Regions from separate parts of the Tissierella carlieri genome, predicted to be linked through region 2. Evidence: riboswitches for the same ligand, from Rfam matches in the RefSeq annotation. Region 2 holds a riboswitch; each other region holds the start of a gene.

Region 1 (3,218 bases), on a different contig from region 2:
ATATTGAGGAAACAAAGTCGTTATAATTTTTAGTCTACCACTATTTATTTCTTCATGATCTGTGTTTTTACTGCAACCTGACATCAATAATATTACAAGAGAAATTATAAATGTCTTCCAAATCCTTTTTCCCTTCACCATATACTCCTCCTCGCTTCTAATCTTATTTTATTTACCACTTAAATGCCAACGCAAATCATTTGCATTTAATTTTTCGTATAAAAAACCTCTTAACTTTTACATTAAGAGTAATTTTATTTATATTTATTATATATAGAGATATATCCTTTGTCAATAATCTATATATAAATCTTTTAAGTGGCATATTTATTTTTATTCTTTAATTAACTTAATACTTATACAATAAAATATATACCCTATCAAATATCCACCTATTACATCTGTTGGCCAATGGACTCCTAAATAAATCCTACTAATTCCCATTAGACATATCATGACAAAAGATATAATATGGATTAGCTTTTTCTTCCTATCATTATCTACTTTTTTCGCCAATAAAAATGCTATTGTAGAATAAAGGGTCATTGTTACCATAGAATGTCCGCTAGGAAAACTTAATCCCCCTTGATTCACCAAAAAAAACTCTAATGGCCTCGTTCTTTGGAAGAATTGCTTTAATAAATAATTTAATAAATATGATCCCAGAGTTGATAACAACAATAATTTAGATATGTAATATTTCTTTTTGATTAACGTATATGATATCCCCATAGCAGTAACTGGCAATAAAAAATTTACAGATCCTATAAAGGATATAAATTTCATAAATGATAATATTCTTGGATTGGTATTATTATGTATGTACTTCATTATATCCACATCAAATAGAATACCCTCACTGCTACCATTAACCATAAAACCTAAAATTAAAAATATTATTAACATTAAACCTAAAATAAAATCTTTACCTTGCTTATTCATTTATACACCCCTATTATTTTTCTATCAAATTCATTATACCAAAGTTCTCGTAAAATACAAAAAACTTCTTAATAAAAAAAGGCTTCTAAAGGAGAATTTTAAGGAAAACTTTTTGGTCACTGCATAAGCGACTTGTACGAAATCAAAATGTTCGACAATCTGCTTAAAACTCAAATAGGTCAAGTTCTAAAATGAAAAAGACAAAAAAAGTAGAATTTTCTTATTCGTTATAGAAAAGGTTCATTTCTTTAGTGAAATCAACCTTTCTATTAATCTTATTCTTCTATGTTTTTAAATCCATCACCTAATACTTCATAAACATTACTTACTGTAATAAATGCATCTTTATCTATGCCTTTAATATAACTTTTCAATTTAATAAAATCTCTTCTATCTATAACTGTTACTACTACATTCTTTTTCTCTCCTGTATAAGCTCCTTTAGCATTATATATAGTCGCCCCTCTTTCCAAATCATTTACTATATATTCTTTAATATCATTACTATATTCACTCACTATATTGACTTCTTTGCACAAACTTATACCCTCGATAGTCCAATCTATTACTACACCATTTAATATAATTCCCAATAGAGAATACATTCCCAACTCAGGCCCGAATGCAAATCCAGCCATTATTATTATAATGAAGTCTGATATAAGCACTCCTTTGCCAAGCTCTATCCCAAAGAACTTATTTATTATCTTTGCTATTATATCAGTTCCACCTGTTGATGCATTTTGATTAAATACAATCCCCATACCTATTGCCGATATAAAAACTCCAAAAATTAGCTGTATTATAATGTCTTCTACTAAAGGCTGTTGTATAGGTATAACTCTCTCAAATAAAGAAATGGTTATAGAAGTCCCCAGACTTGCATAAATAGTCTTAAATCCAAAGCTGGTTCCCACAATAAGAAAACCAATTATAAATAAAACTATGTTAATGATTATCATAATAGCTCCTATTGATAAAATTGGAATCCAATGATTAATAACAATCGCAAGTCCATTAGCTCCACCTACAGCTAATTTCTGGGGCATAAGAAAGAAATATAAACCTGCTGCTACCATTATCATACCAAGAGTTATAAATACATATTCTTTTATTTTTCCTTTCAAATATATTCCTCCTTTATAATTTTTATTTACAAAAAACCTCCCAAAACTTAAGTGTTCTGGGAGGCACAAAGAAATAGACAGATTATATAATTTGTCTACATATTTAAATCTGCTTTTAACACCCCCTATCGACCGTAGAGTTTTTTAGTGCATAAGTAAAGGCAGGTCTTCTGACTTTGGTTCATAAGGACTTAAAGTCTTCCCGATTTATTCAGTGACATTAGTTTTAAATCCTTCCCCATTACAGCGGCGGGACCGTATAGGCATTTAACCTATTTCCCTTTTAAGCAAAGAATATTTTTCTCTGCACCTTCACCTAATTATTTAGTTATCAATTCAAGTATATAGTATATTATTATTACAGTCAACTATATGTAGCACCAACTAATCTCACCAAGAAAAAGAAGATAGGATATCCTATCTTCTTTTTCTTGGTGGTGCTATATGAATCGCTTTATCTTCTAATCCCAATGTAGCCTCAAAAAATGCTTCTGAAAGAGTTGGATGGGCATGAATTGTTCTCATTATACTATATATATCCAATCCATTAGCTATAGCCAGTGTTCCTTCTGCAATTAAATCATTTGCATGAGGTCCAAGTATATGAACTCCCAGAACCTTCTTATCTTCTTCTCCAGCAAGTATTTTTATTATTCCCTCTCCTTCTCCTAAGGATAAGGCCTTTCCATTGGCTGCAAACATAAACTTACTAGCCTTATAAGGTATTCCTTTTTCTTTAAGCTCTTCCTCAGTGTAGCCTACATGAGCTACCTCATTCATTGTAAATACGCAATTTGGATAGATATCTAAGTTGACATCTGGTGTATGACCCATTATTTTCTCCATTACATATTCACCTTGTGCAGATGCCACATGAGCTAATTGAACTCCTCTATTTACATCTCCTATGGCATATATGCCAGGAATATTTGTCTCAAACTCATTATTTACAAAAACACCTTTGTCATCATATTTAATCCCTAATTCATCAAGGTTTAACCCTTCTATTACGGGACCCCTTCCTGATGCAATAAGTACTTTATCTCCTATTACTTCTATTTCTTCGTCTTTTTCTTTATATTTGGCTAAAACTCTAAGTTTATCTCCCTCTTTGGTGATTTCTTTAGCCCTAATATCAACATATGTTTC
Region 2 (3,218 bases):
CTGTTTCATTATTTCTTTAGCCTTTTCAATTCTTTCTTTTGGTTCAATTCCTTTTAATGCCAGAGGAAGAGCTACATTCTCCAAGGCAGTATATTGAGGCAATAGATTATATGACTGAAATATAAATCCTATATTTTTGCGCCTAAATCTTATTCTCTGCCCCTCTCCCATCTTTTCAATATGCTCTCCCTCAATTACAATTTCTCCATCTGTTGACTTTTCCAATCCAGCTAAAATATTTAACAAGGTGGACTTTCCTGAACCTGAACGTCCGGTGATGCTGATAAATTCTTTTCTTTCAACAGACAAATTGATTCCATCAAGAGCTTTTACAATATTTTCTCCTATTTTAAATTCCTTCTTTATATTTCTCAATTCAATAAAAGACATTATATTCTCCTCTTATCTAATTTCCCAGCCATTCCTGCCCTAGATCCTTTCCTAAATCACAGGTATAGTTCCACTCTATTACATCTCCTGACTGCAATACATACACTCCAGCTCCATAGTTAGGATACCAGCCGTTTACACAATACATCCATCCGCTCCAGCGTCCACCGTCAAATTCGTAAAGATTATTTATCCCTTCTATGTATGCTGATTCTTTATTTCCTCTATATGCCATCTGTATTTTGTATTTATCTCTTGCGGTTTCTAATACATTTAATACAGTATCTCCTTCTTTTATTTTAAATGTAGTTGTAGATAATATAACTCCGCTTTCCGGTACTATTCCTTTAAATTTAGGGTCTTTATGCATCTCTTTATTTACAGCAGTATCACAACGTATAGTAAGGGTTACTGTATTTTCCTTTGGTTTCTGTTCCTCTGGCTCTTTGTTTTCTTCCTTTTTCTCTTTACTCTCGTTATCCTTAGTATTATTTTCTTCTTTTTTCTTTTCTTCTTCCTTTTTGTCTTCTTTCGCCTTTATATTTTGCTCAAGAAAGCTGTCTTTTTTCTTGTTTTCTGTTGGCTTTATTTCAACATTGTCTTTTTCTTCTTCCTTTATTTTTGATACAAGGTCTAATTCTTCATCTTTTCCTCTCTCTGAATTCTTTAGTCTTAACTTCTCCCAAAATGACAGTTCTTTTTTATCCTGCTGAACTATATCTTCTTCCTCTATTTGAATTTCAGTTTCGACCTCATTTTTTGATGATAGTTTTTCTCTCATCTGTGCAAGTAAAGAAGTTGCTTTTAAATTTTCTTTATCTTCTTTTTTCTCTACAAGATAATCTATTTCTAAATCTCCGTTACTGCCTGCTCCCTCAGCCTTATCAGAAAAGCATCCTGTTAAAGGAATCACTAATGTAATTAAAATGATAAAAAGAATTAATTTTTTCATGATATTTCTATTCATCTTACCACCTCCATACTAGGTTAATATAACGTGTATTGGAATTTTTCAGTTAAATCTCTACAAAAATAAAAAAACACTACCTTTGTTAATCAAGTAGTGCCTCCAGTTTTCTGGTCAGCATATTCTATAGTTTTATCGATCTTTTTAACTCCTCAACCCTTATGGGTTCACTATTTTGGATTATAATTTTTATTTCTCCAAATTCTGTATTTCTTATTAGTTCTATAAGATTCTTTTCCCTCTCTGTAAGCTTTAAGTTTAAATTTTTATCATTCATGTGTGTAGATCAGCTCCCCCCTAAAATAATAAAAATGTCCTAACCTTTAGAGATTAAGACATTTTATCTAAGTATAATTATATACAAATACACATACTTATTACATCTTGCCTCAATCCTGGAAGGCTAATGAAAAATATCACTTAGGCAGTTCTCCTGACTTATGGGTCGTTACTCTCTTTTACCTTCCCAGAAATATTTCCAGTGGTATATTAAAAGATCGCTCTCCATTTACAGTGGCCGGACCGTTCATGATTTGCACATGATTGTCTTTTAATCATTATTATATAAAGAACCTAAGTAATTAATATTCAGATTTATTCCATTATATACCATATTTTGGATTTAAACAATAGATTTAGAGTATTAACTATTAAACTTCTCTATCTATCTAATTATAAAAATAAAATAGACCTATTTTTTCTTGCAGACTCACTTAGTCTTACAGATCGATAGGTCTAATTTAACTTTACAAAGCCTAATTTAATTTTACAGTTTACCTTTCTCAAATAAATAACATCTGAAAAAATTTAATTTTACATTATCATATTTATAATGAGTGAGACTGCTATTCCAATTAATGTATCGATTACTCTATTTAACGCAAAATACATCGGTGCTATATCTCCTCCATGAGAAATAGTTATACTAAAAAAAACTACACAACTAATATAGGTAGAACTATTGGACTTCAAAAATACATTTGTATATATAATTGGAATCAAAAATAAGCTCAAAATCAAATGATGAATATAACTAAATAACTCAACATTGACAAAATTAATTAATATTATAGCTAGAAATCCATATATTCCTCCGATAAAAGTGCCTATCATCCTGCCTTTCCCAACCTCTAAGCTATTAGCATGATCATTTTGCATACATAGGATTGCGGCTATTGCTGAATAGAAAGGAAGTCCATTTCTAAAAAAGCTTATTAGAAAACATATATACACCGCTATAACTGTTTTAACGACTCTCATTCCAAGAAACTTTACTTTTTTATGTTTTTTTCCCACAATTTCGCCCATGATTATACCTCTCTAATGTTATCCCTTATATTCTTCTCTCCAGAGATTATTATCCTTTAATGCCTTAACTAAAGTAGCAGCTATAGCTGTAGGAGATTGTGACATATATATTCCGCTGTCATTCATTGTCCTTATTTTTTCTTCTGCTGTTCCTTGGCCTGACGAGATAATCGCTCCTGCATGTCCCATTCTTTTTCCCTTAGGAGCTGTCTTTCCACTTATAAAACCCACTACTGGTTTCTTCATGTTTTCTTTAATCCACAAAGCTGCCTTTTCTTCTGCATTTCCTCCAATTTCGCCAATCATAATTACAGCATCGGTGTCTTCATCCTCGTTAAAAGCCTTTAATACATCGACAAAATCTGTTCCATTCACAGGATCTCCTCCAATTCCTATGGCTGTTGATTGTCCTATTCCCTTTTGTGATAGTTGATGAACTGCTTCATATGTCAAAGTACCGGAACGAGATACAACTCCTATTCTTCCTTTCCTGTGTATATATCCAGGCATAATACCAATCTTACACTCATCAGGTGTTATAATCCCAGGACAA
Region 3 (3,218 bases), on a different contig from region 2:
GCTTATACCAATAATACTTGGATCGGCTAAGGGATTTTTCATTACTCCTTGCAAAATAGCACCTGACAGAGCAAGATTTGCACCAACTAAAGCTGCTAGTATCATCCTTGGTAATCTGATATTCCAAATTACCATTCTTTCTGAACTTCCATCGTCCGTCATAATAACCTCAAATATACGCCTTGCCCCTACCTCAAGAGTCCCTTTAGTATTTCCCAATATAAAAGCTACAAAAAAAAGTATTACTAGAATAGCAATAATAGCTACTTTATAACCTGTATTGTCTTTAAGGGAAATATCATTTTTCATCCTGTTTATTCACCTCTCCATATACTTCTGGATATATACTTCTAGCCATATATTCTATAGCTTGATGATAATAAGGTCCTGCATTATATAAAAAATATTCTTGTGGAAGATGAATAACACGACCCTCTTGAATAGCTTTTACTCCATTCCATACTGGATTTGTTGCAAATTCTTCTTCTATAGCTTTTACAGCCTCCTCATTGCTGGAAATCATACTTGTAACCAAAATATAATCTGGATTCTTGTCTACTATATACTCTATATCTAATGGAGTAGTTTCTGATCCTATAGTATCAGGTGGTAAATCAGAAGCAATATTTTTAAGTCTCAGTATTTTAGATATATCCCCAGCTATACTGTTATCAAGCTTAACAGCAAGGGTTTTAGATGTTATGTATAATATGACTACAGATTTATTCTCCTCCGGTAATTTAGATATGATTTCCTCTTTATGCTTTTCCAGCTCTTTTATCTTTGTTTCAGCTAACTCTTCCCTTTCAAGTATTTTTCCAAAAGCTTTATAAGTTGATACCACATCATCATATCCTCTTATATGAGTAGTAATTACATTGAAACCCATTTCTCTCAATTTCTTTGCTTGTGTTGACTGAGTTCCAACTTGGGCTATAATCAAATCTGGTTTATGAGGTATTACAGATTCCATATCTATAGAATATACTGGTCCTATTGTTGGAAGGCTTCGTATTTCTTCTTCGTATTCAGGTATAAGTTTTACATTATCTGATACATCAGATGTACATACAGATTTTCCACCTAAATCATACCAGATATTTAAAGGGGTACCAGATAAAACAGCTACCTTTTCTGGTTTATTTTCTAAAATAGTTTCTTTTTTAAGAAAGTCTTTTACTTTTAAAGGATACATATCTCCTTCTACAGTTATTGATAACTCACTATTCTCTACCTTCTCTACATTTTTCGTATTGCTTAATCCTCCCACACTGGTAGTTTTAGTGCAGCCTGAAACACTGGATATCATTATAGCTAAAATCATTATCCACAATACTCTTTTATAATCCTTCACACTTTTCATCCTTTCCTTTTTTATAAATAAAAAACTTCAACCCTCATAGCTCCCTACGATTGTTGAAGTTTCTAAGCCTGTTAAATAAAAATCCTGTATGTGATAAATCTTGAAGTAAGTTCTATCAAAAAACCTCCTGAAAATAATCAGAAGGATAGCGAAATAAAACAATTTAACATAATATACTAGCTTTCTCCATCCACCGTAGAGTTACTTTTGCTAATAAATAGGAAGGTATTCTGACTTAAGCCTCATCATCTTTTCTGTCTTCCCAGTTTCCCAGTGACATTTAGAAAAGACTCTTCTTTTACAGCGGCGGGACCGTGCAAGATTTTCACTTTGCTTCCCTATTACTTATAGAATTCTAATTCTATAAACCTATTTATTCCATATTCAATTTTCATCACCAATTATACTATATAAATAATTATTAAACAAGTATAAGCAAATGTATTTGTTATTATTTTGCTAATAAATATCCCCTATTACTTTTTTCTTCATTGACATTATATAATCTTTATAGTAATATGACAGGAACAAATTATTAGATAAAACAGTTAGGAGAGTAAATATGAAAATCGCAATTGGAATATGTGAAAAAATAAATGGTAAGTGTTCTACTATGGGATGTTTTCGAACATACAATAACAAGGAAAAACATTTTTCTCAATACAAGAATATAGAAACTGAACTTATATCTCTATTCTCATGCAATATATGTTCTATGGATTCTAAAGAAAATATAATTACTATTGCAGAGAGACTGAAAGATTCTGGAGTAGATAGAGTACATCTAGGGGCTTGTGCTGTTAAATGCAAGGCTGATAGAAAAGATGAAATTAAAGAAATCTTTGAATCTATGGATATAGAGGTAGTAGAAGGTACTCATTAAGGTAAAATAAAATGTACATAATTTGATTAAGATAATATTTATGGGATTGCCAAATAAGGATATAGAGTTGTTTAATAAATTGACTTTTAAGGCTTGAGAAAATATATAAGACACAAGTGGAGCATAATTGCTCTCTTGTGTCTTATATTCATTATACTAAAACTACTTCCCTTAATATTTCTATTTATCCTATTAATTTCACTATTTCATTATATTTATATATCCAATTTCCCCAATACATGAACTTTTATTTCTTTCTGATCCAAATGCTGTAAGTATATTTGCCCTGTACAATCAAAGATTTCCAATACTCCATATTTTTTTAATTCTTCAGCAGTGATTTCTTTAAATATATCATGTCCTACTAAGAAAACTACTAATTCAGCACCTGATATTGCTTTAGTAAAATCATTTTCTTGATTTTCTAATTTATCTCTTGAAATAGGATCATAAGCTGAATAATTGATATTTAATGATTCCAATTCTTTTATAATATCTAATATAGGACTAAATCTTGTTTCCTTCACATTACCTGCATAGGTTGTCCCTAATAATAAAACTTTACTTAGATTATTCTTGTCCATTATCTTTTTTATGTCGTTGGCTACTTTAATTGGCATATAATCATTTCTTGCTCTAGACTCTTTGATAATTTTAGCTTCATTGGGAGCCAATTGTGCTAAAAACCATGGAACAACTGGAATACAATATCCTCCAACACCAGGTCCTGGTCTATGAATATTAACCCTTGGATGCATATTTGCTAACTCAATGACTTTCCATGGATCAGCTTTGGCTTCTTCACAAATTGTTAGGACCTCATTGGCAAATGCTATATTAATATCTCGAAAAGTATTTTCCACTACCTTGACCATTTCTGCTGTCAAAGCATCAGTTTCTTTTATTTCACTTTTGACAAAAGACTCATATACTTTCTTCGCAAGTTCTGCAGCCTTCAGAGTAACTCCTCCT
Region 4 (3,218 bases), on a different contig from region 2:
GTTTCTCACTCTGTTGTGTGTGGCTTTTACAATTTCGGAACTTTATAATCTTAACGTAAACGTTATAGATCCATTGCAGTTAATAATAAAAAATCAATATTGATTAATTAGATTTCTAATTAGATGAGGAAATACGAGAAATCAAACTTGATAATTTGAATGAGATAATTATCGAAGAAACAGTGGGGCCATATTCACGATTCAGTTTTTTATTTATGGTGGTAGCCATAGTCACAGGTGTAGGGTTCATGTATTTTTTATCAGGATTAGTTCTTAAACCTGCAAAAAGATTAGCTACTGATATTTTAAGTATTGATAGAGCATGCTATATCTAATTTATGGAGTAGACAGATCTCGCTCCAGAGAATTTGGTGGTTCAAGTCCTGGTCTTGCTATTGCAAGGGAAATCATAATTCAGCACGAAGGAACCATAGTATATGAAAAAAATCAGCCCAAGGCAGTCGATTCACAATTACATTATCGCTTAAAAAATATATCTAAGTCTTTGTTGGAAAGTTCAGCAAAGGTTTTTTCTTTATCTAATATCAACCTTTGATTTACTAAAACAGCTATAGACTTAAATTTTAGTCAAAATTATAAGGAGGATAAAAAATGAAAAAGCAAATTATGAAACATTTAGCAGTATTGCTGTTAATATCATTTATAATGGTAAGTGTTTTAAGTGGCTGTATATAAAAGTTGGATAGTACGAATGTAAATAAAAAATATTCAGAAACGGGATCGACTAACAATAAAATTAGATTTTTAATTCTGTCTTGAACTTTTTTGAAGTAACCCCAAAATCCAAAAAAACCAATTAAACCAAGTCATTTAGAATTTTTTGTATATAATATTAAGGATGCACTTAAAAATCCCAATGGACCTAAATTAGCAAATAATTTACTATTGTGTGTAATCCCTCTTGTCAAAGTAATGGCATGAATAAATCTTAAGAATTTTAAATAGTATTAAATGTCATTAGATATGGTAAATAACAACTTTAGGGAAGATGGACATAGATTAAATCCTCTTTAAATTTATATCTAAAATCATAAAAACAGCTCTAAATGTTAATAGAATGACCATATTTTCTCCGACCCAGCTTGAGGGGAACGTGCTATAATAATGACACGAGCATGAAGTATAGATAAATCAATGGGTTTGAAGTTCTATCTTAACCATATATTATTAATGTGTTGCATAGAGAATGGTTCTCATTGACAATAGTTATCAATGAAAGTATAATCGACATATACAATATACTATATAAATTAGGTGTTATTAACTTAATAGGGAATGTGGTTAAAATCCACAACAGCCCTCGCTACTGTAAAAAGAGTTGTACCTTATAAACCACTGGGAAACTGGGAAGGTGAGGTATTCTAAATCTTTAAGTCAGGAGACCTGCCTAATTATCTATTAAGCTTTCGATGGGGAGGTAATTAATATTATGAAAAAGACATAGCCTAATATGTACTATAAAAAACATATTATATATTAGGAGGATATTATGAAAAACGCAAACGAATTACCAAAATACGATGGTAGTAAATTAATAAATTTAACATTTCAATATTTAGAGACAAAACTTATCTATACGGCATTAGAACTTAATATATTCAACTGTTTAGAAACTGGAAAATCTATAGATGAACTAGCTAAATCATTACATTTAGATGAAAAGAATTTAGAGTACTTTTTGAAATCCTTAGTATCTATGGATTACATAAAATATGAAAATGGAATCTTTGAAAATACAGATGAAACTAATTACTTCTTAAATGAAAAATCTAATATGTATCTAGGTGAAAACCTTCTATACTGGAAAGATTTAACCAATATAGACAATATCCATGATTTATTGAAAAATGGAGCAGATAGAGATAATGCAAATAAAGACAATGGATCTGATTTCTTTGACTTTAGGTCAATGGGAAGAGGAGCTAGAAATTCAATGTACTTAGGTAGAGTACAGGGATTTGTAAAGCTTATGAAGTCATTATTTGACGAAAACAAATCAATAAAAGTACTTGATTTAGGTTGTGGTTCAGGAGTTCTTTCAGTTGAAATCGCCAAAAATTTCCCAAATGCAAAATGTACATTAATAGACCAAGCACAAGTTATTAACTTTACAAAAGACGTTATAGCAGAAAATAAAGTAGAAGACAGAGTAGAAGTTGAAGTAGGAGATTTTAATACTTATACACCTACAGAAAAATACGATTTAATTATAACTTCAGGAGTTTTAGACTTTGTAAAAGACATGGATAATATGAGTGATAAAATTTATAATTCCTTAGATGATGACGGATGTTTATATGTGAGCACTCATCAAATGAATGATGATTTTACTAAGCCTAAGAACTTTATACTAGGATGGCTTTCAGGTAATTTAAATGGATTAGACATTTTAAAGCCAGAAAGTTTAGTAATGGAAAGTTTAAATAAGTATTCACTTGTAGAAGTGGAAATTGAAAATCATCCAAGGACTATATTTAAAAAGGGTAATATAAATGAATAAAAAAATAGCACTAGGAATTATTATTTTAATCCTAGTTTCTTTTGTATCTCTATTTTTAGGAAGATATAGTATTGAACCTAGAGAAGTAATTGAAGCATTTTCAAATAAAATTCATAGTGTTTCAGAGGAATCCTTTAATAGTACTGTAATCTGGGATATTAGAATTCCAAGAGTATTATTAAATATACTGGTTGGTTTTGGACTTTCAGTAGCGGGAACTTCTTTTCAAGGTATATTTAAAAATAATTTAGTAAGTCCAGATATACTAGGTGTTAGTAGTGGAGCTGGATTTGGAGCGGCACTAGCATTACTGTTATTTCCAGGTTCATCTAAACTACTACTTACAATATCCTTTTCAATGGGAATATTAAGTGTCGCTATAAGTTATTTAATTGCAAAGATAAAAGTAGAAGATTCTGTACTATCTCTAGTGTTATCAGGAGTTATAGTAGGTTCTTTTTTCAATGCCTTAACTTCTTTTATAAAACTAATTGCAGATACAGAATCAACTCTTCCATCAATAACATATTGGCTAATGGGTAGTTTTACTGGAGCTAGTATGGATAAAGTATTTTTAGCAAGTGTTCCAATAATAAGTGGAATAGTAATACTGTTTATTTTAAGATGGAGAATAAACATTCTATCTCTAGGGGATGAAGATACAAAAAGCCTTGGAGTAAATCCAAAGAGAAATAGG

Evidence for each region. Region 2 has a riboswitch for cobalamin ahead of KQI38_RS10560 (DUF2292 domain-containing protein). Riboswitches for the same ligand answer to the same signal wherever they lie in the genome.
Region 1: linked by a shared signal. The riboswitch ahead of KQI38_RS07295 (YitT family protein) and the one ahead of KQI38_RS10560 (DUF2292 domain-containing protein) in region 2 are both predicted to bind cobalamin.
Region 3: linked by a shared signal. The riboswitch ahead of KQI38_RS16570 (ABC transporter substrate-binding protein) and the one ahead of KQI38_RS10560 (DUF2292 domain-containing protein) in region 2 are both predicted to bind cobalamin.
Region 4: linked by a shared signal. The riboswitch ahead of KQI38_RS00160 (methyltransferase domain-containing protein) and the one ahead of KQI38_RS10560 (DUF2292 domain-containing protein) in region 2 are both predicted to bind cobalamin.

Annotation. Positions count from the first base shown of each region.
Region 1 covers NZ_JAHLOH010000025.1:98,413-101,630, reverse strand. The annotation lists gene KQI38_RS07305 (metal ABC transporter solute-binding protein, Zn/Mn family) at 1-138, opposite strand, end outside; gene KQI38_RS07300 (phosphatase PAP2 family protein) at 334-942, opposite strand; gene KQI38_RS07295 (YitT family protein) at 1,218-2,069, opposite strand; cobalamin riboswitch at 2,213-2,398, opposite strand; gene lpdA (dihydrolipoyl dehydrogenase) at 2,487-3,218, opposite strand, start outside.
Region 2 covers NZ_JAHLOH010000033.1:90,656-93,873, forward strand. The annotation lists gene KQI38_RS10550 (ABC transporter ATP-binding protein) at 1-390, opposite strand, end outside; gene KQI38_RS10555 (DUF4430 domain-containing protein) at 407-1,357, opposite strand; gene KQI38_RS10560 (DUF2292 domain-containing protein) at 1,482-1,634, opposite strand; cobalamin riboswitch at 1,764-1,949, opposite strand; gene KQI38_RS10565 (FUSC family protein) at 2,171-2,665, opposite strand; gene sucD (succinate--CoA ligase subunit alpha) at 2,684-3,218, opposite strand, start outside.
Region 3 covers NZ_JAHLOH010000047.1:11,952-15,169, reverse strand. The annotation lists gene KQI38_RS16575 (FecCD family ABC transporter permease) at 1-309, opposite strand, end outside; gene KQI38_RS16570 (ABC transporter substrate-binding protein) at 299-1,354, opposite strand; cobalamin riboswitch at 1,567-1,751, opposite strand; gene KQI38_RS16565 (CGGC domain-containing protein) at 1,926-2,246, shown strand; gene KQI38_RS16560 (nucleotide sugar dehydrogenase) at 2,462-3,218, opposite strand, start outside.
Region 4 covers NZ_JAHLOH010000004.1:194-3,411, forward strand. The annotation lists gene KQI38_RS00150 (hypothetical protein) at 156-335, shown strand; gene KQI38_RS00155 (ATP-binding protein) at 323-556, shown strand; cobalamin riboswitch at 1,257-1,426, shown strand; gene KQI38_RS00160 (methyltransferase domain-containing protein) at 1,511-2,521, shown strand; gene KQI38_RS00165 (FecCD family ABC transporter permease) at 2,514-3,218, shown strand, end outside.